DNA from 3 places in the Allobosea sp. LjRoot90 genome. Region 1 is predicted to be linked to each of the others. Evidence: predicted binding sites of a transcription regulator. Region 1 holds the regulator's gene; each other region holds the start of a gene.
The links. Region 1 encodes PhoB, which activates phosphate uptake and scavenging genes when phosphate is short. Its sites were predicted from a motif close to TGTCATNNANCTGTCAT; they were not measured.

Region 1 (7,310 bases):
GAAGCTCGGCACCAACACCGCCGTGCAGTGGCCGGTCGGCATCGGTGGCAAGGGCAATGAGGGCGTCTCGGCCTCGGTCAAGCAGGTCGCCAACTCGATCGGCTATGTCGAGTACGCCTACGCCAAGCAGAACAAGCTCTCCTTCGCCCTGATCCAGAACGCCGATGGCAACTTCCCGGCCCCGGACGACAAAGCCTTCCAGGCCGCTGCCGCCAACGCCAACTGGAACGAGGCTCCCGGCTTCGGCATCTCGCTGAACAACCAGAAGGGCGCCGACGCCTGGCCGATCACCGCCGCGACCTTCCTGCTGATCCACGCCAAGCCGGAGAAGCCGGAAGAGACCCAGGCCGCGCTGAAGTTCGTCGACTGGGCCTTCAAGAACGGCGACAAGCTCGCCCTCGACCTCGACTACGTGCCGCTGCCGGCCGCCGTCAAGGATCAGGTCCGCAACGCCTGGAAGGGCGTGACCGACCCGGCGGGCAAGCCGATCTTCTGATCGCTCCCGCATGAGAAAACGAGGCGGGGGCCGGCTTGCGGCCCCCGCTTCACGACCACCAGAACCTCGTTTCGCCCCGATAGTCGCCTTTCGAGACCGGAGTAACCACGGATGGTTGCCGTGACCGACCAGTTCGCCGCGCCAAATGCGCCGGTGCGCAAGACCCCGAAGGGGACCTTCGATCTCGTCTTCCGGAATGCCAGCTTCCTGGCGGCGCTGTTCGTGCTGGTGCTGCTCGCCGGCATCATGGCCTCGATGGTGATCGGCGGCTGGCCCGCCTTCAGCAAATTCGGCTTCGGCTTCCTGACATCCAGCGTCTGGGATACGCAGAACGACCAGTATGGCGCCTGGCCGGCGATCGTCGGTACGCTCTCCACCGCCCTGATCGCGCTCGTTATCGGCGTGCCGCTCTCGCTCGGCATCGCCGTCTTCCTGACCCAGCTCGCGCCGCCCTGGTTCAAGCAGCCGGTCTCGACCGCGATCGAGCTGCTCGCCGCCGTGCCCTCGATCATCTACGGCATGTGGGGGCTGTTCGTCTTCGCGCCGCTCTTTGCCGCCTATGTCCAGATCCCGCTCTCGAACATCGTCGAGGGCATGCCGATCATCGGGACGGTCCTCTATTCGCGCTCGCCCTCGGGTCTGGGCATCCTGACCGCCGGGATCATCCTGGCATTCATGATCATCCCCTTCATCGCCTCGATCACCCGCGACATGCTCGACCAGATCCCCTCGGTGCTGCGCGAGAGCGCCTATGGCATCGGCGCGACGACCTGGGAGGTCGTGCGCCATGTGCTGGTGCCGCAGGCCGGCGTTTCGATCATCGGTGCGATCATGCTCGGCCTCGGCCGTGCGCTCGGCGAGACCATGGCGGTGACCTTCGTCGTCGGCAACGCCAACCGGCTCTCCGGCTCGATCATGGATCCGGGCTCGACCATCGCCTCGCGTATCGCCAACGAGTTCAACGAGGCGCTCGGCCTGCAGCTCAACTCGCTGATCGCGCTCGGCTGCATCCTGTTCTTCGTCACCTTCGTCGTCCTCGTCATCGCGCGCATCCTCGTCTCGCGCGTCAAGTCGTTCTGAGCGGGAGCGGATCATGAGCCTGACGACCCCCTCCACCGTCCGCCCGTTGCCCGAAGTCACCTGGGGCCGCGTCCGCCAGTCGCGCCGCACCGCCGACCGGCTGATGAAGGTCACGGCCACGACCTTCACCCTGCTCGCCATCTTCGTGCTGTTCTGGATCCTCGGCATGCTGGTCGTGAAGGGCCTTGGCGGGCTCTCCGCCGCGACCTTCACCCAGATCACGCCCGGGCCCGGCTCCGAGGGCGGCGGCCTCGCCAACGCCATCGTCGGCTCGGTCGTGCTGACCTTCCTCGGCATCGTCGTGGCGACGCCGATCGGCGTGCTCGCCGGCACCTACCTCGCCGAATATGGCAAGGGCTCGAAGCTCGCCGAGCTGATCCGCTTCATCAACGACATCCTGCTCTCGGCGCCCTCGATCCTGATCGGCCTGTTCGTCTACGTGATCATGGTCGAGCCGTTCCGCGGCTATTCCGGCTGGGCGGGCGGTGTCGCGCTCGGCATCATCGCGATCCCGGTGATCGTGCGCACCACCGAGGACATGCTGCGGCTCGTGCCCGGCCCGCTGCGCGAGGCCGGCTCGGCGCTCGGTGCTCCGCCCTCGGTCGTGATCACCTCGATCACCTGGCGGGCGGCGAAGTCCGGCATGGTCACCGGCATCCTGCTGGCGCTCGCCCGCATCGCCGGCGAGACCGCGCCGCTGATCTTCACCGCGCTCAACAACAATTTCTGGTTCTCGCCGAGCCTGCTCGGCGGCGTCTCCAACCTGCCGGTGACGATCTACCAGTTCGCCTCCGCCCCTTACGAGAACTGGCAGCAGCTCGCCTGGGCGGGGTCGCTGATCATCACCGTCTCAATCCTCATACTTTCCATCATCGCCCGGCGCATCGTGCGCGGCGGCAAGTAATCAGCGTCCGATCGGAAGGACCATGCAGATGCTTTCGACCCTGGAATTGAGCCCGCAGACGCTGGACGTCGACGCTCCCGTCCGCATCGCCGTCAAGAACCTGGATTTCTATTACGGTGAGCACAAGGCGCTGAAGAACGTCAATCTCGACTTCCGCGACCGGCACGTCACGGCGCTGATCGGCCCCTCCGGCTGCGGCAAGTCGACCCTGCTGCGCATCTTCAACCGGATCTACTCGCTCTATCCGGAGCAGAAGGCGACCGGCGAGATCCTGCTCGACGGCCGCAATGTCATCGCCAACGACATCGATGTGAACGAGCTGCGCTCGCGCATCGGCATGGTCTTCCAGAAGCCGACGCCGTTCCCGATGTCGATCTACGACAATGTCGCCTTCGGTATCCGCCTCTACGAGAAGCCGCCGAAGTCGGAGCTCGACGACCGCGTCGAGGGCGCGCTGCGCCGCGCCGCCCTCTGGGACGAGGTCAAGGACAAGCTGAAGAGCTCCGGCATGGGCCTCTCGGGCGGCCAGCAGCAGCGCCTCTGCATCGCGCGCACTATCGCGCAGAAGCCCGAGGTGATCCTGTTCGACGAGCCGACCTCGGCGCTCGACCCGATCTCGACCGGCAAGATCGAGGACCTGCTCGAGCAGCTCAAGGCCGACTTCACCATCGTCATCGTCACCCACAACATGCAGCAGGCGGCCCGCATCTCGCAGTACACCGCCTTCATGTATCTCGGTGAGGTGATCGAGTTCGACGCCACCAACAACATCTTCATGAACCCGCATAAGAAGCAGACGCAGGACTACGTCACCGGCCGTTTCGGCTGACGTCCGCAAGTCCGCTCGCCTCCGTCACAGGATACGCCCCGATGTCCGACCATATCGTCCGCTCCTACGACGCCGATCTCGAAGGGCTGCGCCGCAGCCTCGCCGAGATGGGCGGCATGTCCGAGCGCATGCTCGGCGACTCGACCGTGGCGCTGGTGCGCCGCGACACCGCGCTCGCCCAGAAGATCATCAGCGCCGACCAGCGCCTCGACAATCTCCAGCGCGATGTCGAGGAGAAGGCGGTGCTGACCATCGCCCGGCGCCAGCCGCTCGCCAACGACCTGCGCGAGCTGATCTCGGCGATCCGCATCGCCGCCGATATCGAGCGCGTCGGCGACCTCGCCAAGAACATCGCCAAGCGCGCCGTCGCCATCTCCGGCCAGTTCTCGCCGCCGCATCGGGCCGTCGTCGGTCTCGAGCATATGAGCCGCCTGGTCCAGGCCCAGCTCAAGGACGTGCTCGACGCCTATGCCGCCAGCAACGAGCAGAAGGCGATGGAGGTCTGGCGCCGCGACGACGAGATCGACGCGCTCTACACCTCGCTGTTCCGCGAACTCCTGACCTACATGATGGAGGACCCGCGCAACATCACCTTCTGCACGCACCTTCTGTTCTGTGCCAAGAATGTCGAGCGCATCGGCGACCACACCACCAACATCGCCGAGACCATCCATTATCTCGTCACCGGCCAGTCCATAGACGAGACCCGGCCGAAGCTCGACACCACCAACATCCTCGTCGACTTGCCAACGGCCAATGGCTGAACCGGCCCAGGATTGAACGGACGCTGACATGCCCGCACGCATCCTGATCGTCGAGGACGAGGAGCCGCTGACCCTGCTCCTGCGCTATAATCTCGAGGCCGAAGGCTTCGAGGTCGACAGCGTGGCGCGCGGCGACGATGCCGAGCTCCATCTGCGCGATCACACGCCGGACCTCGTCCTGCTCGACTGGATGCTGCCCGGCCTCTCCGGCATCGAGCTCTGCCGGCGCCTGCGCACGCGGCGCGATACCGAGCGCGTGCCGATCATCATGCTGACGGCGCGCGGCGAGGAGACTGAGCGCGTGCGCGGCCTCGCCACCGGCGCCGACGATTATGTCGTCAAGCCGTTCTCGTTGCCCGAGCTGATCGCCCGCATCCAGGCGCTGCTGCGCCGGGCCAAGCCCGGCCATGTCGCCGGCCTGCTCGCGGCCGGTGATCTCGAGCTCGACCGCACGACGCGGCGCGTCCGCAGGGCCGGCGCCGAGCTGCATCTCGGGCCGACCGAATTCCGCCTGCTCGAATTCCTGATGCAGGCGCCCGGCCGCGTCTATTCGCGCGCGCAACTGCTCGACGCGGTCTGGGGCCGCGACGTCTATATCGACGAGCGCACCGTCGACGTCCATGTCGGGCGCCTGCGCAAGGCGATCACCCCGGCCAATGCCAAGGATCCGCTGCGTACCGTGCGCGGCGCCGGCTACGCCTTCGACGAGACCTTTGCGCGCGCCTGACGCTTCCGTCAGCGCGGCGCTGCGACGATGACCGCTGCACCGGCGAGGCAGAGCGCCGCGCCGGCTAGATCGTAGCGATCCGGTGCGACCTTCTCGATGAGCGCCATCCAGGCCAGCGACGCGACGATATAAACACCGCCATAAGCGGCGAAGGCGCGCCCGGCCGCAGGGCTGTCGACCAGCGTCAGCAGCCAGGCGAAGGTTGCGAGCGCGACCAGACCCGGCAGCAGCCACCAAACTGGCTTGTCCAGTTTCAGCCAGGCCCAGAAGGCGAAGCAGCCGGCGATCTCGGCCAGCGCCGCTCCCGCATAGATCGCGAGCGTAGCCATTACGTGCCCGGCCCGAAGGCTGCGGCCAGCCGAGCGAAGGCTGGGCGATAGGCCTCAGACGCCAGCGGCGTCAGCAATTGGGCCTCGCCGAAAGTGAACCAGCCGATCTCGCTATGTTCGTCATTGCTGATCGCGGGTTCGCCGCCGGTCCATTCGGTCACAGTGAACAGATGCCACAGCGCGGGGGTGACGCCGTCCGTCTCCGTCGTCTCGATGGTCTCGAAATGGCGAAAGCTTGTCGGCGTGATGTCGATCTCCTCCTGAAGCTCGCGGACAAGCGCCGTCTCCGCCGCCTCGCCGGGCTCGAGGTGACCACCAATCGTATCCCAGCAGGATGGGCGGTTCCGGCGATGCGGCGACCTCAGCCCCAGCAGGAGCCGCCCCTCCCTGATCGGCAGGGCGCAGGCGTATTCGATCGGGCTAGGTCCGGGGATGTTCATGGATGCCTCGTGCATCGAACCTGGCCGTCGACGAAAAAAGCCGGCCCAGGGGCCGGCTTCTGTAACCGTTTAATCGGCGGCGGTCGTCAGGCGCGGATCACCTTGCGATCGCGGCGCCGATCGCCAGCCGGCTGGTAGGCGATGCGGGCGTGATAGGCGCAATAGGGCATTCCGGTCGTGCTGCGGCCGCCGCAGAAGCGGAATTCCGGGGTGGTCGGGTCGCCCATCGGCCAGCGGCACATATATTCGCGCAGTTCCATGATGGTGACCCGCTCGGAGAACGGCACGACCACGTCCTCGGACGGAGCCGGCTCGCGCGCGACCTGCGCTTCGGCTTCGATCTCCGGCGCGAACTGCGGGGCGAGCGCGGTATTGCCGCGGGTCAAGCCGGCGCCGCCAGCACTGTGATGGCCGGCCGGGTGGCTCGGCGGGCGGGCCACCGGCTTGCGCGGGCGCGGTGTCGCCGAGCCCGGGCTCTTGGCGCGGCCCGACAGGCCGAGGCGATGCACCTTGCCGATGACGGCATTGCGCGTGACGCTGCCGAGCTCCGCTGCGATCTGGCTCGCGCTCAGGCCGTCGTTCCAGAGCTTCTTCAGCAGTTCGACGCGTTCCTCGGTCCAGGCTCCGGCTTCGGTCATGGAGTTGCACCTGTCTTCGTCATGCCCCGCCGGCGCGCCGGCGAGGCATAGGGAAAGATCATGGCGGAATCCGATACCGGCAGCCTCCGTTGCTGAACGGAAGCCGTTACGCCCGGGACTGACGATACTGGAGACGCCGCACGAGATGTCGTATCTGACGAGAGGGACCATACAATATGGCCTGACTCGGCCACAAGAGTCGCCGAATCGTAATCCGGCTTTTCCCCAGCCAATCACCGCAGACGGCGAAACGGTGAGTCTATTCGGCAACGCTGCCGAGAGGTCAGCTGCGATTGACAGGGCAGGGACGGTTTTGCATAGTCGCTTCACGCAGCCGCCCCTATCGGGCGGCGCTTATGTTTTTGAGCGATCGGGACTTTCCATCGATGCGGCTTGACGCGCGACGAGACGGCGGGAACGGCCAGCGACGATAATGTCGCCGGCGGGTCGCATCATGCCGGCATCATGCCGAGAGCGCTCCGCATCTCCGTTCCCGACTTGAGGTTCCGCGTTTCCTCCCTGTTTCGCCGCAAGGATTTCGCTCCATGAGCACCGCTCCCGTTTCTGCCGCTTCCTCCGTTCTCCTGCCGACCTATGCCCGCGCCCCGATCGCTCTCGAGCGTGGCGAAGGCGCCTGGGCGATTGCCACCGACGGCCAGCGCTATCTCGATTTCGGCGCCGGCATCGCCGTCAACTCGCTCGGCCATGCCCATCCGCATCTGGTCGAGGCGCTGACCAGCCAGGCGCAGCGCATCTGGCACACCTCGAACCTCTACACGATGCCGGACGGCGAGAAGCTGGCGCGCCGGCTCTGCGAGGCGACCTTCGCCGAGCGCGTCTTCTTCACCAATTCGGGCGCCGAGGCGAACGAGTGCGCGATCAAGATGGCGCGCAAGTACCATGCTGCGAAGGGCAACCCCGAGCGCTACCGGATCGTCACCTTCGAGGGCGCCTTCCATGGCCGCACGCTCGCGACCATCGCCGCCGGCGGCCAGCAGAAATACATCGACGGTTTCGGCCCCAAGGTCGACGGCTTCGACCAGGTGCCCTTCGACGACGAGAAGGCGCTGAAGGCGGCGATTACGCTGGAGACGGCAGCCTTG
Region 2 (7,310 bases), on a different contig from region 1:
CCTGAAGCAAAGGGGCACTGCTCATGCGTAGACGGGCTCCGGCTGGCGCTGCGGCTGCGCCAGAGGCGGCGTCATGATGCAGGCGGCCCGCCGATCCGGCGCTTTCGGGTCCAGCGACGGCACGCGCATGTCGCAGGCGTCGATCCGGCGCGGACAGCGAGGCGCAAAGGAGCAGCCGGGCGGCAGGTTCCAGGGCTCGGGAACGTTGCCCTCGACGGGGAGGAGCCGCCGGCGCACGCCTTCGAGCGGCGGCAGGGCCGCGAGCAGCCCTTGCGTGTAAGGGTGCAGCGGCTGCGCAAAGAGCGCCTCGGATGTCGCCGTCTCGATGATACGGCCGGCATACATCACGCAGACGCGGTCGCAGGTCTTGGAGATCACGCCGAGATCATGGCTGATCAGGACCAGCGACATGTTGGTTTCGCGCCTGATCCTGGTCAGCAATTCGAGGATCTGCGCCTGGATCGTCGCATCGAGTGCCGTCGTCGGTTCGTCGGCGACCAGGATGTCAGGCTTGCCGGCCAGCGCCATCGCGATCATCACGCGCTGGTTCTGGCCGCCGGACAATTCGTGCGGGAAGGCGTCGAGCCGGCGGGCAGCGTCGGGAATGCCGACGAGATCGAAGAGGCGTTTCGCCTCGGCTCGGATCGCCTTGCCTGAAAGCCCGCCATGCAGCGCCAGCGCCTCGCCGACCTGCTTGCCGAGCTTGATCACCGGGTTCAGAGCGCTGGCCGGGTCCTGAAAGATCATGGCGATTTTCCCGCCACGCACGCTGTCGAGCATGGCCGGCGCCGCGCCGATCAGCTCGCGCCGATCGAGCATGACGCTGCCGGTGATCGTCGCCTTCTTCGGCAACAGGCCCAGGGCCGCGAGCCAGGTCACGGACTTGCCGCAGCCGGACTCGCCGACGAGGCCGACAGCCTCGCCGCGATGGACGGTGAGGTCGATGCCGTGCAGCACCTTGACGCCGTCGAACGAGACCGCAAGGTCGCGAATGGCGACGAGCGGGCTCGTCTCACGGGTGGTGAGACCGGTCATGGCGACCTCCTCGAACATCCAAAAAGAAAACGGCGCGACCTGTGAGGTCGCGCCGTCGATGATGTCGGCGTCAGCTGCGTCCGCCCCAGTTCTCGGCGCGGAAGTCCATGGCGAAGGCGGGCGAGGCTTTCCAGGCGAGCGCTTTCGGCTTGGCCGTGAAGGTCGCGTTCTGGTGCAGCACCGTATAGGCCGGATCTTCGCGCTCGGCGATTTCCAGCATCCGGCGGAAGGCTGCCTTGCGGCGGGCCCGGTCCGTCGAGGTTTCCAGCTCGACGGAGAGCTTGTTCAGTTCATCATTGGTCCATTCGCCGACTTGCTGCTGCTGGCCGTTGGGGCCGTGCTGACTGACCAGGGAAGAAACCGGATCGTTGAAGGGCGCCGAATTCGACCAGTCGCGCACCGCCCGTGTCGGGGTCCGCTCGAGGATCTGCTGCCAGTTTTCCTTGACCTGGATCTCGACGTTCAGCCCGGCTTCCTTCCACATCTCGACCAGGATCTGCGCGGTGGCGGTCTGGTTGGTGTAGTAGTTGTTGAGCAGCCGGTAGGGAATCGGGTCGCCCTTGTAGCCCGATTGCTTCACGAGATCCTTGGCAACCTTGAGGTCGAAGGCCGGTACCGACCAGTCGGCGATGAACATGTCACCGTAATATGGCCACTGCAGCCCCTTCGGGATCGAGGTCCGGCCTGCCCAGAGCGAGTCGACGATGGCCTGTCGATCGATCGAATGCGTCATCGCGCGGCGCACCAGCGGGTTGGCGAGCTGTGGGTGGTTCTTGTCGAACACTGTCAGGCGGTGGTTCAGGATCGTGCCGCCCTGGACCTCGAAGGCGGGGTTCTTCTCGATCTGGGCGATCTGGTCCGGCGGGATGTCGCAGGCGAACTGATACTGCCCCGACAGCAACCCGTTGATGCGCGAGGCCGTCTCCGGCACTTCGACGAAGCGGATCGACTTCAGCGGCGGACGGCCGCCCCAATACTCGTCATGGGCTTCGAGCAGCAGCGACACGTCTGCGCGGTATTCAGCGACGCGATAGGGACCGGTCGTGACGGGCTTCGAGGCCCAGTCGCTATAGGTCTTGGCTTCCTCGAAGGCGCGACGGTTCATGATCTCGCTACCGAAACGCGAGATGCGGCCTTCCAGCGTGACGTCGGGCGTGCCATTGACGAAACGCACGGTGTATTTATCGACGACTTCGATACCGAGCAGGGCCGGCCAGGCGCGGCGCGCCACGGCCGGAACTTCCGCAGGCAGTTCCTTTGAGGCACGACCGCCGCCGACGGTGAAATCGGCCGAGATCGTCTTGCCGGCGCTCGGCTTGGTGTCGCCGAACATGCGCTCCTTACCGAAGGAAAAAACGATGTCCTCGGCGGTCAGCTCATCGCCATTGTGGAACTTCACGCCCCGGCGCAGCTTGAGCTCGACGGTTTTGTCGTCGATGCGCTTCCATTCGGTCGCGAGGCCGGGCACCGGCTCGAAACTGCCGGTCCAGTTCTTGCCGATCAGGCCCTCCCAGATCGAAGAAAAGAAGATGCGCTCGCCGACATTGGACTGTTCGCGCAGCACGTCGAGCAGGTTCGTGTTCGAGATCTTCTGAACCGCGATGGTGATCGAGGGCCGGTTGTCGGCCTGCGCGATCGCGAAGCGCGAGGGCAGGATGAGGGCGGAACCGCCGAGCGCTATTGCGCTGCGGCGAGTGAGGGAGCCGACCATGACTGGTCTCCTGTTTCGGTTGCATTGGGATTGCGCTCCTCCAGCCCGCGCGGGCTGGAGCGGAAATGCGTCAGTGTCCGGTCGGCATGGGTCAGCCGCCAGGACAGCGCCTTCTGGGCGTAGTCGCGCACGAGCGCCGCATAAGCCGGATCGTCCGCCAGGTTGACGAACTGGTTGGGGTCGCTGCGCAGGTCGAAGAACAGCGCCGGCAATGCGGCGAAATGGACGTACTTGTAGTTTTCGTCCTGCACGACGCAGAGGCTGGATTCATCCATGCCGAGCCCGAGCACTTTCTCCGGCTCGGAATAATGCACGTCGCGGAAATCGTATTCGTAGTGCAGCTCGGTGCGCCAGTCCGCCGGATGAATCCCTTGCGTGAACGGCATCACCGAGTGCCCGTCGCAGGCGCGCGGCGCTTCGCCGCCGAGCCAATCGAGGATCGTCGGCATCACGTCGACGCTCTCGGTGAAGGCCTCCTCGATCGCGCCGCGCCGGCCCGCGGCGCCTTGCGGGTCCTTGACGACGAGCGGAATGCGGAAGCTCTCGTCGTGGAAGCCGATCTTGCCGAGCAAATGATGGTCGCCGAGCTGCTCACCATGGTCGCTGGTGAAGACAACCAGCGTATCGTCCCACTGCCCGGTCTCGTCGAGATAGGCGAAGACCTCGCCGAGGCAGTCGTCGATCTCGCTGATCAGCCCGCAATAGGTCGCGCGCATCTGGCGGATCTCCGCCTCGTCGAGCGTCGCGCCAGAACCTTCCGCGCCGTGGAAGAACGAGCCGCGCTTGATCGCGTCGACATAATATTTGACCAGCGGATGCTGGGCGCCCTCGATCTCGGGCGATTCAGCCCGGATCGGCGCCGGCATGTCCTGCGCCCGATACATCTCGTGATAGGGCGCCGGCGCGACGAAGGGGGGATGGGGCCGGTAATAGCCGAGATGCAGGAAGAACGGCTTGCCGGCGCGGCCCTTGAGATAGGTCAGCGCGCGCTCGGTGAAGAAGGACGAGTCGGACAGTTCCTTGGGGATGCGCGCCGGCCGCTCGGTGGCGCCGGGCACGGCATCCTCGCCCTCGGGCAGCCAGATGTCCTCGCGGTTGGGCGGCAGCTCGAAGCCGTTCTGGGCGACCCAGCCGAAATAGCCGTCCATGTTCGGCTCGAAGGCGCCGACCGAACGGAAACCGTCCATCAGGTCGCCGAGCACGAGGAAGCGCGGGTCCTGCTTCGCGGTCGAGCGCGGATCCGGCGTCGTCGTGGTGTAGCCGATCAGCGCCGGGTCGTAGCCGATGGCGCGCAGCGCTTTGCCGAGGTTGAAATGCCGCTGGTCGAGCGGGACAGTGTTCTGAACGGCACGGTGGTTCATCAGATAAAGGCCGGTCAGCAGGCTGGCGCGGGCCGGGCCACAGGGCACGCAGGCGGTGACATGGTTGGCGAAGGTCACCCCTTCCGCGCAGAGCCTGTCGAGGTTCGGGGTCTTGAGGAAAGGCTCCTGGCCGCGGGCCCGCAGCAGGTGCGGTACGAAATCGGCGCGCCACTGGTCGACGACGATCAGAAGAACGTTTTTGCGAGTCATGCTTGGCCTCTTGAAGTCGGGCCGAGCTATCCGCCGCGGATGACGCCTGGATGACCTGGGCGACAGGAGAGCCGCTTCGGGAAATCTGGGCAGGTCAAATAGGGGGAGTTTCTACCTGAAGGCGATCCCCCGTTGCCGACGCAATCGGCTCGATCGGCGTAACGGGGGTGAGCGACGTCCGCAGGCTCGTGAGTTTGGCGGGCTCGCAGATCAGAACGCGCCCTGGCAATAAATCCATCCGAGAGAAACTCGGCACCGCTGGCCGTTTCGTCGAGGTCAGGTCGTCAGTGCCTGGCGCAGCGACACCATGAACTCGTGCGCGAGCTGCGACAGCTCCTCGTGCAGCGGGTGCAGGATGGCGATCTCGTAGGAGATTGCCGGCCGGAACGGCCGGCGAACCACGTCGGCCGTGAAAGGCGCGCTGACGACCGGGTCGACGATCCCGACGCCGACGCCGGCGGCGACGAGCTCACAGGCTGAGGAGAAGAACTCCGTCTCGGCGACCACGTTCCAGCGCGCACCATATTCCGAGAAGGCGGCAGCGAGCTTCTGATAGACCGGGTCGCCGCGGAACAGGGTGACGAAGGGCACGCCGTCGAGATCAGCCGGGGTGATCTCGTCGCGATCGGCCAGGGGATGGCCGATCGGCAGCATGCACTGGCACTGATAGCTGAAGACCTCCATCTGCGCGGTTGGGTAGTCGAGCGGCAATTCGGCGATTGCGAAGTCGAAGGTCCGCGTCGACATCAACTCCTTCACGCTCTGGGAATTCCGCGTGATGATCTTCATCTGGAGGTCGGGCCGCTCGGCGGCGAAGACGGAGAGCAACCGCGGCAGCAGGGCGATCGAGATGCTCGGATAGGCGGCGATGGCGAGGTGCCCGCGCCGGCCGGCACGGATCTCGCCCGCGACCCGCATCGTGTTCTCGACCGCCTCGAGCGCCCGGCTCGCTTCGGCATAGATCAGATGCGCCTCCGGCGTCGGCTGCAGCCGCGTGCCGCGCCGTACGAACAGCGCCACGCCGAAATCATGCTCCAGCGCCGCGATCATCGTGCTGACGCCGGGCTGCGAAATGCCGAGCAGTTCGGCGACACGCGTCATCGTGCCGTGGATCATCAGGGCGCGGAAGCATTCGAGCTGGCGCAGGCGCATATCACTTCATATGTTTTTATAATAACGAGGCCAAATCAAATTATTGGATTTGCATAACAAGCTGACGTTTCCTTGCCGGCATAGCGCATGAGCCAGTGAGGAGATCGCCATGAACAAGCAGGTCGGAGCGCTCCAGCCGGCGCTCGAACTGATCCCGGCCCGCAGCGGCGTCGCCGCAAGGGTCAAGCGCGGCCAGAGCGTTCGTATCGTCAATACCCATGGCAAGCAGGTGGTCGACACCTGGGCCTTCAATGCCGCCGATGTCGACGAGCATCTGTCGATGGAGCACAGCCGGGCCGCGATCCTGAAGCTGATGCCGGCGATTGGCGACATGCTGGTCAGCAACCGACGCAATCCGATGCTGACCGTGGTCGAAGACACCACCCCCGGCATCCACGACATGCTGATCGCCGCCTGCGACGAGCACCGCTATCGCCAGCTCGGCGCTCACGGCCATCACGACAGCTGCACCGACAACCTCAAGGCCGCGCTCGCGACGCTCGGCATAGCGGTGCCGCTGACGCCGAGCCCGCTCAACCTGTTCATGAACGTGCCGGTACGTGCCGATGGCAGCCTCGCCTTCGAGGCACCGGTCAGCGAGCCGGGCCAGCACATCGCCCTGCGGGCCGAAATGGACCTGATCGTCGTCTTCTCGGCCTGCCCGCAGGATATGGTCCCGGTCAACGCCATGCATCCGACCGACGCACACTATCAGATCGCCCGAAGGGGCTGGCCATGCGCAAACTGCCTTCACTGAACGCCGTGCGCGCCTTCGAGGCGACCGCACGCCATCTCAGCTTCACCCAGGCCGCCAACGAGCTCTGCGTCACGGTGACGGCGGTCAGCCACCAGGTTCGTCATCTGGAAGCCGTGCTCGGCCTCAAGCTGTTCGAACGCCAGGCGCGGGCGCTCGCGCTGACCGCTTCGGGCGAGACGCTGTTTCCGATGCTGCGCGACGGCTTCGACCGGCTCGCCGACGCCTTCGCCCTGCTCGACGATTCGCGCTCGGCCGACGCCGTCACCGTCTCGACCACGCGAGCCTTTGCCGAGCGCTGGCTGATGCCACGGCTGCGCGCATTCCACGCCGCCCACCCGGCGATCATGGTCCACATCGACGCCTCCGAAGAGGTCATGGACCTGCGCGCCGAGGGCATCGACCTTGCCATCCGCTACGGCGCCGTGCCGGCCGACCAGCGTCAGAACGTTCTGCTGGAGGACAGCTACATCGCCGTCGCGTCCGGCAGCCTCTGTCCGGCCGGCCACAACCCCGGCATCGCCGACATGCTGGGCCGCCCGCTGATCGGCTATCGCTGGAAGAACCGCTCGCTCGAAGCGCCTGATTGGCCAGCCTGGCTGGCGCAGGCGCTGCCGGGAACGGCGCCGGACTTTCGCCAGTCCTGGTTCAGCGAGGAGACGCTGGCGCTGCACGCAGCAGACCGCGGGCTCGGTCCGCTCCTGTGCAGCGATGTCCTCATCGATGACGCGCTGCGCGACGGCAGCCTGGTGCGCCTCGACGGCGGCAGCCTGCCCGGTTTCGCCTTCCGCCTGGTCGAGGGCGCGACGCCGCGCAAGCGCTCGACGGTGCTGTTCCGCGATTGGCTGCGCGCCGAGGCGGCCGCCTTCCGCCGGCGCGAGGCGCCCGAGCTCACCCTGCCACAGGCTGCGTGAAATAGGGCAGTTCCTCGGTCCGAACCTGATATTCGCCGGCAGCGACCAGCTGCTCGACATAAGCGACGATCTCTTCCAGCGGCGCGAACCAGACCTTGCGTGTCGCCAGCACCTGTTCGAGCCAGCGCTCGACCACGGCCCAGCGCGCCAGCCGCCCGGTCAGGAACGGGTGC
Region 3 (7,310 bases), on a different contig from region 1:
GCAGATCGCCAATGGCCGTTCCATGGCCGATATGGCGCGCGCGGCCGTCGAGGGCGGCGCGACGCTGATCCAGCTTCGCGCCAAGACCGAGACGACGCGCGAGATGGTGCGCGAGGCGCGCGCCATCCGCTCGGCCCTGCACGGCACCAATGTGCCGCTGCTGATCAACGATCGCGTCGACGTCGCACTCGCCTCCGGCGCCGACGGCGTCCATCTCGGTGCCGACGACATGAAGCTCGTCGATGCCCGCCGCCTGCTCGGCCCGCGCGCCATCATCGGTGCGACGCTGAAGCACGAGAGTGAGCTGCCCGAATTGGCCTCCGCGAAGATCGACTATGCCTGCATCGGCGGCGTCTTCCCGACGGCCCACAAGGACAATGCCGGCACCGCGCTCGGCCTGGATGGGCTCGCCGCGTTGCGCCAGGCGGCCACGCGCGTGCTCGGTGCCTTGCCGGTCGGCGCCATCGCCGGCATCACCGCCGCCAATGCCGGCTCGGTCATTGCGGCAGGGGCTGATGGCGTCGCCGTGATCGGCGCGCTGTTCGGCGGTGACGACATCGCGGCTGCGGCGCGCGATCTCAGGCTTGCGATCGAGACCGCCCTGTCGGAGCGTGTTGCGCTGAGCGCCTGATCAGGGCTTCACGTACAGGTCCCAGCAAGGCGCCAGCGCGACCTTGCTGCGGCCCTCGAGTGCCCGGGCGAAGTGCTTGAAGATCGCCGCGCGGATCGAGGTCAGCGGACATTTTGGCGCCAGGATCGCGTCGGTCTGGCGCAAGCTCTCGATCATTTCCGCATCGAGCTTCGGAGCGCTCCGCGTCGGATCGATACCGATCGGGACATGGCGCGGCGGCCGACGGTCGAGAAGGTAATTGAGCACATCGACGAAATCGAGCGTGAAGATGCCGTTGAACATGCGCTTGTTGGCATGCTCCCAGGCTTCGATCGCGACGATGGCCTGCTCGATCTCGAGCAGCCAGATCGCGTGGTGGTCGATCTCCGAATAGAGGGTCAGCGACGGCTGTTGGCCCGTCGCGGCGAGATCGGCATAGGCCGATTGATGGCTGGCGTAATGCTGCAGCATGATCGGCGCCCGCTCCGCGATATCGGGCTTGACGCTGACCCGTCCGAGCTTGCCGACATCGTCGACTTCGAGCGGGAGATAGGTCGGCGCACCGAGCGTGGCGCGGGCGCTGCGTTCGATGAAGTTCACGGCCGAGGGCGCCGCAATGACGCAGATCAGAAGCAGCACCGCTGGCCGCAGGCTGTCGTTGCGCCGGCGCCAGTCGAGCAGGAGTGCGAGCAGGACCGGCCAGAGCCCGATGAATTCGAGGCTGCCGGTGTTCTGCGTCTCGAAGAAGGTGAGCGCCAGCAGGGCAATGGCGAGCCAGCCCGCCGGTGAGATCGCGAATTCCCGCAGCCAGACCGCCAGGCCCGCCGGCCTCGCCCGCCAGGCGGCATAGGTGAGCAGGCAGATGAGGACGAGCGTCGGCGCGATCACCTCGAACTTGAACGAAGCGACCGTGAGGAAGCGCGGCAGCAGTGCGTCCGTGTTGAGCTTCAGCAGTGTCAGGATGTCGTCGATATAGGCCCGGGTCAGTCCACCGCTCGCAAGATCGATGACGGCGAGAGCCCCGATCACCGCGATGGCGGCAAGGCAGGCGTCGCGCAGGCGCATCCGCCCGGTCAGGACGGCATAGCCGACCAGCATCGCCCCGGCGACGGCGCCGGTGACCTTGACCAGGAACAGCGTCAGCATCAGCGCGGCGACCAGCCAGATCGTCAGCGCCCGATCGCGCGCGAACATCAGCACGGCGACGAGGACATAGAGCAGCAGCGCGACATGCCGGTTGTAATGTCCGTAGCCGTCGAAGCCCGGCAGCGGATAGACCTCGTGCAGGTTGATCGGCAGCGAGGCGAAAAGCAGGAAGGGCAGCAGCAGCGCCAGCGCGAGTCCGCGTGAGGACCGCGCGACATGGAAGACCAGAATCGCCAGCAGCGGCAATGCGATCGGCAGGAGGCCCCAGTTCGCGGTCAGCAGCGGATGGGCGTTCGGGAACAGCCGGTCGAGACCGGCGACGAGATAATAGCCGAGCGGGCCGACCGGGGCGAAGAAGTCGATGTTGGGGACCTGGCCCTCGCGAATGCGCTGGGCGGCGTCGAAATAGACCGCCGTGTCCCAGTAATACGACCCGAGCGGCAGGCGCAGCGGCAGCAGCAGGCCGGCGAGGACGAAGGCGAGGAAGGCCGCGAGCCAGATCGCGGGACTGGCCCAAGGGCGTGTGGCGACGAGCACCTTCGCGGCTCCCCTGGCGACCGGCTGGTCCGTACTCGCGCTCATGGTCGTTCCACCGTCACGCACGGCAAGGTAGCGACAAAATCTTACCACGCTCCTTCCCGACAAGATGAAAACCGGGTTTACCTCCAACGGGCAGACGGTTTTCGGGGTTTGCGAGCTCATTCGGTGGCAAGACAGTTCGCACGCTCGCTGATACTCCGGACCATGCTCCTTGGCTCTGCCTTGGTGTTGGCCGGAACGGCTCCCGTCGCGGCGCAGGACCGCGCCTTTGCCGATGCCACCCGCTATGTGCACGACAAGGTCACCTCGTGCTGGAACGTTCCTGCTGCGGTGCCAGCCGGAAGGACGGTGCGCATCCGGTTCGAACTCGATCGGGATGGTGCGCTGATTAGTGAGCCGACCATGCTCGATCAGCCCTCGAAGGCGGGCTCGGCGCTCCTGGCCGAGAGCGCGAAGCGGGCGGTTATCCGCTGCGCGCCTTATGACGGGTTGAAGCGCTATGGCGCGCTCTACTCGCGCTGGCGCGAGATCGTCCTGAACTTTCGCCAACCGGATTGAGCCGGCTCAGGAGTTGGCGATCTCCACGAAGCGTTTTGGCAAGGCGAAGCCGTAGCCAAGGGGATCGTCAGCCTCGATAACGAAGCTACCCTCGCCAGCGAGGTGACCACGTCCGCCGACCTTGACCGTCACGGCGCCGGCGGCCGGAAAATCGACCGGACCGACGACCCGGCCGGTGAAGGTGCCGCCGGTGATGCTGCGGATCCTGCGACTCTGGCCGGCGGGGATCAGCCCCTTGGCATGGTCGAGCGCCATCCGGGCGGTGACGCCCGAACCGGTCGGCGAACGGTCGATCTGGCGCTCGGCGAAGACGCAGAGGTTGAAGCTGTCTTCCGCCGGTCCGGCCTCGTCGGTGACGATCGTGCCATAGAGAAAACCGAGATCGGGTTCGGTCGGGTGCGTGATCGCGATCGTCGCCCGGACCTGGTCGGTCAGCGCACCGGCCGCCGCGACGATTTCCTCGACCGGAGTCTGCATCAGGTCGAGCCCGAAGCGGGAGGCCGGCAGGATGCAGTAATAGGCGCCGCCATAGGCGATGTCGGTGGTGACGTCGCCATAGCCCGGCACCGGGACCACGAGATCGCGCGCCAGGGCGAAGGCCGGCACGCTCTCGAAACTGACCGCGCCGACCTTGCCATCCTCGATCTCGCAGGCAAGGCGCAGCAGCCCGCAGGGAGCCTCGATGGCAAAGCGGGTCACCGGCTCGGTCGCCTTTACCAGGCCATGCTCGATCGCATAGCGGCCGAGCGCGATCGTCGCGTGGCCGCACATGGTCGAATAGCCCTCGTTGTGCGTGAACAGCACGCCGAAGGCCGCTTCGGGGTGGCTCGCCGTCACCGGGATGACGCCGTACATGCCGTCATGGCCGCGCGGCTCCAGCATCATCGCGCGACGCAAGTTGTCGTGCTGCTCGCGGGCCTGCCGACGCTTGTCGAGGATCGTTGCGCCTTCGAGTGACGGGTAGCCGCCGGTGACGATGCGCACCGGCTCGCCGCAGGTGTGATAATCGATATAGCTGAGGCGCATGGTTCCTCGTCCGTCAGTCGTGGGCCGAAGGCGGGTCGAGCCGCGGCGGGTTGTAACCCCGTTCGGCGCAGGTTTCGGCCGCGACCACGGCGGCGAAGCCAAGAGCAGCAGCACAGAGTTCGTCCGGCAGGTCGTGCAGCACCGGACCTAGACCACCATTCCGCCAGAGCGAAGCGAGAAAGGCGCCCATGAAACTGTCACCGGCGCCGATCGTATCGACGACCTCCTGCGCGAGCGCAGGGAACGGCATCGGCTCACGGCGGAAGGGCAGGAGGTAGCCACCCTTCTCGCCATCGGTGACCAACAGCAGTCGGCCTCCCTGGGCAAACCAGCGCGCAAAGGTGTAGCCGAACTCGGGGCCGTGAACTGCTCGCGCATCATCGCTGCTGCATTTCAGGAGATCGCACAGGACGGCCCGCTCCTCGATGGCGCGACGCGCCTTCGCGAGCGCCGGCAGCACGGCCGGCCTGATGTTGAGATCATAGCTGACGCTGAGCCCGGCCTCTCGCGCTCGGCGCATCAACGCCAGCGCTGCCGCGCCCGACGCGCCGATCGTCGCGCCGAAGGAGGTGACGTGCAGATGCGCGAAACCGTTGAGATCTGCCGGCACGGGCGGCGCGGCATCGAAGGCTGTGCCGTGCAGTGAGAAACGGTAGGTCGCGGCACCTTCGGCATCAATCGATGTGACAGTGGCGGAGGGCGTCGGCGCGTCGCAGACGCCGACGAAGCGCCGGTCGATGCCCTCCTCCGTCAGGCGTCGGAGGAAAAGCTGGCCGAGCGTGTCCCGCGAGAGGTTTACATTAAAGGTCACCGGTGCGCCGCAGCGGGCGAGCGCCAGCGCCGTGTTGAAGCCCGAGCCGCCGAGCACGGCCTCGCGCTTGTGCCCGGCACTGCCCGGCACGATGTCGACGAGCGCCTCGCCATAGACGAGGACGCCCTTGCCCGTCACAGCAGCCCGCGCTTGGCGAGGTTGCGCATCAGATGCGAGGCGCCGAAACGCCAGGGCTCGCATTCGTCGGTGCGGCGCATCCGGTTGACCAGGGCGCCGAGCTCGGGTGCGGAGATGGTGACGACGTCGCCGTATTTGTGGGTGAAGCCGCCGCCCGGCGCGTCGCGATCCTTGATCGGCGCGAACATGGTGCCGAGATAGAGCACCGCCCCGTCCGGGTACTGGTGGTGCGGGCCGATCATCTGTGCGGCGAGATCGGCCGGGTCGCGGCTGATCTTGGCGATCGAGGACGAGCCTTCGAGCGTGAAGCCGTCCTCGCCCTCGACGGTGAGGCTCACCGTCGTCTTGCGGACATGGTCGAGCGAGAAATCGCCGTCGAAGAAGCGGATGAACGGGCCGATCGCGGCGGCTGCATTATTGTCCTTAGCCTTGCCGAGCAGCAGGGCCGAGCGGCCCTCGACATCGCGCAGATTGACGTCGTTGCCGAGGCTGGCGCCGACGATCCGCCCATCCGAGGCGACGACGAGCACGATCTCGGGCTCGGGATTGTTCCAGCTCGAGGCCGGATGCAGCCCGGCATCGGCGCCGGTGCCGACCGCCGACATCGGCGGGGCCTTGGTGAAGATCTCGGCGTCGGGACCGATGCCGACCTCGAGATACTGGCTCCAGCTGTTCTGGGCGATCAGCACCTCCTTCAGCTTCATCGCCTCGGGCGAGCCGGGCTTCAGCTTGGAGAGGTCGTCGCCGATGAGCTTGCCGATCTCGACGCGGATCGTTGCAGCAGCAGCCGGGTTGCCGCGCGCCTTCTCCTCGATGACGCGTTCCAGCATCGAGACGGCGAAGGTGACGCCGGCGGCCTTGACCGCCTGCAGGTCGACCGGGGCGAGCAGCCAGGGCCTGCCGTCATTGCGGGCGGTCACCGGGCTGTTGGCGAGGAGATCGGCGAGCGAGCCCAGGCTCTCGCCATTCGCAGCGCGCAGCGCGGTTGCCGGATCGGCGGTCTCGCAGAGATCGCGCATGGTCGGGAAGGTCGCGGTGACGTCGATGACCTCGTCGCCTCTCAGCTTGACCACCGAGGGCCCGGCGAGCTCCGGCCGCCAGACGCGGCCGGCCAGCGCGGCGCGGGCGGCGTCGGCCGGCAGGGTGTTGGCGGGCGTGAGCGAGAGCGAGGGCATGGCTGATCCGGCTGTGTGCAGTGTGCAGGAAGGTTGAGGAGAACAGCCGCTTCCGCCGGAAATCGCAAGTGCGCCGATGCGCGTCCACAGCGGGGCGGAAATGTCATCGTTTTGTCATTGAACTGTCGCCCCGGCTTCATGCTAGCTTGCGCACCAACGACAAGAACGCCCGCGCATACCGGGGGCTTAGAGGGAGCTGATCATGACCTTCAAATTGAAGACCCTGACCGCCGTCGGCGCGTTCGCGCTGGCCGCCGCTTCGCCGGCTCTGGCGCAGACCGAAATCCAGTGGTGGCACGCCATGACCGGCGCCAACAACGACGTCGTCGTCAAGCTGGCCGAGGAGTTCAACGCCTCGCAGAAGGACTACAAGGTCGTCGTCGCCTATAAGGGCTCCTACCCCGACACGCTGAACGCCGGCATCGCCGCCTTCCGTGCCGGCAATGCGCCGCACATCATGCAGGTCTTCGAAGTCGGCACCGCGACGATGATGTCGGCTAAGGGTGCGATCAAGCCGGTCGCCGACGTGATGAAAGACGCCGGCGAGACCTTCGATCCGAAGAGCTATCTGCCGGCGATCACCGGCTACTATTCGACGACGAAGGGCGAGATGCTCTCCTTCCCGTTCAACTCGTCCTCGATGGTGATGTGGTACAACAAGGACGCGCTGAAGAAGGCCGGCCTGCCGGAAGCTCCGCCGAAGACCTGGCCGGAAGCGTTCGAAGCCGCCAAGAAGCTGAAAGCCGCCGGCTGGGACAAGTGCGGCATCTCCACCGCCTGGACGACCTGGGCCAATATCGAGCAGCTCGGCGCCTGGCATAACGTACCGGTCGGCACCAAGGCCAACGGCTTCGACGGCTTCGACACCGAGTTCCGCATCAACGGCGATCTCTTCGTCAAGCACCTGACCAACCTCGCCAACCTGCAGAAGGAAGGCGTGTTCTCCTATTCCGGCCGCACCAACACCGGCGAAGGCCGCTTCACCTCGGGCGAATGCCCGCTCTTCCTGACCTCCTCGGCCTTCTTCGGCAACGTCAAGGCCAACGCCAAGTTCGACTGGTCGAACGCGCCGATGCCGTATTATCCGGATGTCGCCGGCGCGCCGCAGAACTCGATCATCGGCGGCGCCTCGCTCTGGGTCATGGGCGGCAAGAAGGCCGACGAGTACAAGGGCGTCGCCAAGTTCTTCACCTTCCTCTCGGATGTCGACCGGCAGGTGAAGCTGCACACCGAGTCGGGCTATCTGCCGATCACCAAAGCGGCTTACGAGAAGGTCAAGGCCTCGGGCTTCTACAAGCAGAACCCT

Region 2: the regulator PhoB is predicted to act here: its motif matches at 4,357-4,373, upstream of pehA (phosphoric/sulfuric ester hydrolase PehA).
Region 3: the regulator PhoB is predicted to act here: its motif matches at 6,117-6,133, upstream of ugpB (sn-glycerol-3-phosphate ABC transporter substrate-binding protein UgpB).

Annotation. Positions count from the first base shown of each region.
Region 1 is NZ_CAXUTF020000006.1:160,952-168,261, reverse strand. It holds gene pstS (phosphate ABC transporter substrate-binding protein PstS) at 1-496, shown strand, start outside; gene pstC (phosphate ABC transporter permease subunit PstC) at 608-1,576, shown strand; gene pstA (phosphate ABC transporter permease PstA) at 1,590-2,480, shown strand; gene pstB (phosphate ABC transporter ATP-binding protein PstB) at 2,503-3,309, shown strand; gene phoU (phosphate signaling complex protein PhoU) at 3,351-4,073, shown strand; gene phoB (phosphate regulon transcriptional regulator PhoB) at 4,102-4,800, shown strand; gene ACSQ3M_RS21440 (YnfA family protein) at 4,809-5,129, opposite strand; gene ACSQ3M_RS21435 (NUDIX hydrolase) at 5,129-5,569, opposite strand; gene ACSQ3M_RS21430 (GcrA family cell cycle regulator) at 5,656-6,207, opposite strand; gene ACSQ3M_RS21425 (aspartate aminotransferase family protein) at 6,753-7,310, shown strand, end outside.
Region 2 is NZ_CAXUTF020000005.1:61,311-68,620, reverse strand. It holds gene ACSQ3M_RS18865 (ABC transporter ATP-binding protein) at 1-25, opposite strand, end outside; gene ACSQ3M_RS18860 (ABC transporter ATP-binding protein) at 22-1,035, opposite strand; gene ACSQ3M_RS18855 (ABC transporter substrate-binding protein) at 1,106-2,746, opposite strand; gene pehA (phosphoric/sulfuric ester hydrolase PehA) at 2,713-4,317, opposite strand; gene ACSQ3M_RS18845 (LysR substrate-binding domain-containing protein) at 4,594-5,469, opposite strand; gene ACSQ3M_RS18840 (DUF1989 domain-containing protein) at 5,579-6,226, shown strand; gene ACSQ3M_RS18835 (LysR family transcriptional regulator) at 6,205-7,137, shown strand; gene ACSQ3M_RS18830 (polysaccharide deacetylase family protein) at 7,115-7,310, opposite strand, start outside.
Region 3 is NZ_CAXUTF020000016.1:3,872-11,181, reverse strand. It holds gene thiE (thiamine phosphate synthase) at 1-631, shown strand, start outside; gene ACSQ3M_RS28290 (hypothetical protein) at 632-2,338, opposite strand; gene ACSQ3M_RS28285 (hypothetical protein) at 2,501-2,854, shown strand; gene ACSQ3M_RS28280 (proline racemase family protein) at 2,861-3,880, opposite strand; gene ACSQ3M_RS28275 (carbohydrate kinase family protein) at 3,894-4,829, opposite strand; gene ACSQ3M_RS28270 (fumarylacetoacetate hydrolase family protein) at 4,826-6,004, opposite strand; gene ugpB (sn-glycerol-3-phosphate ABC transporter substrate-binding protein UgpB) at 6,207-7,310, shown strand, end outside.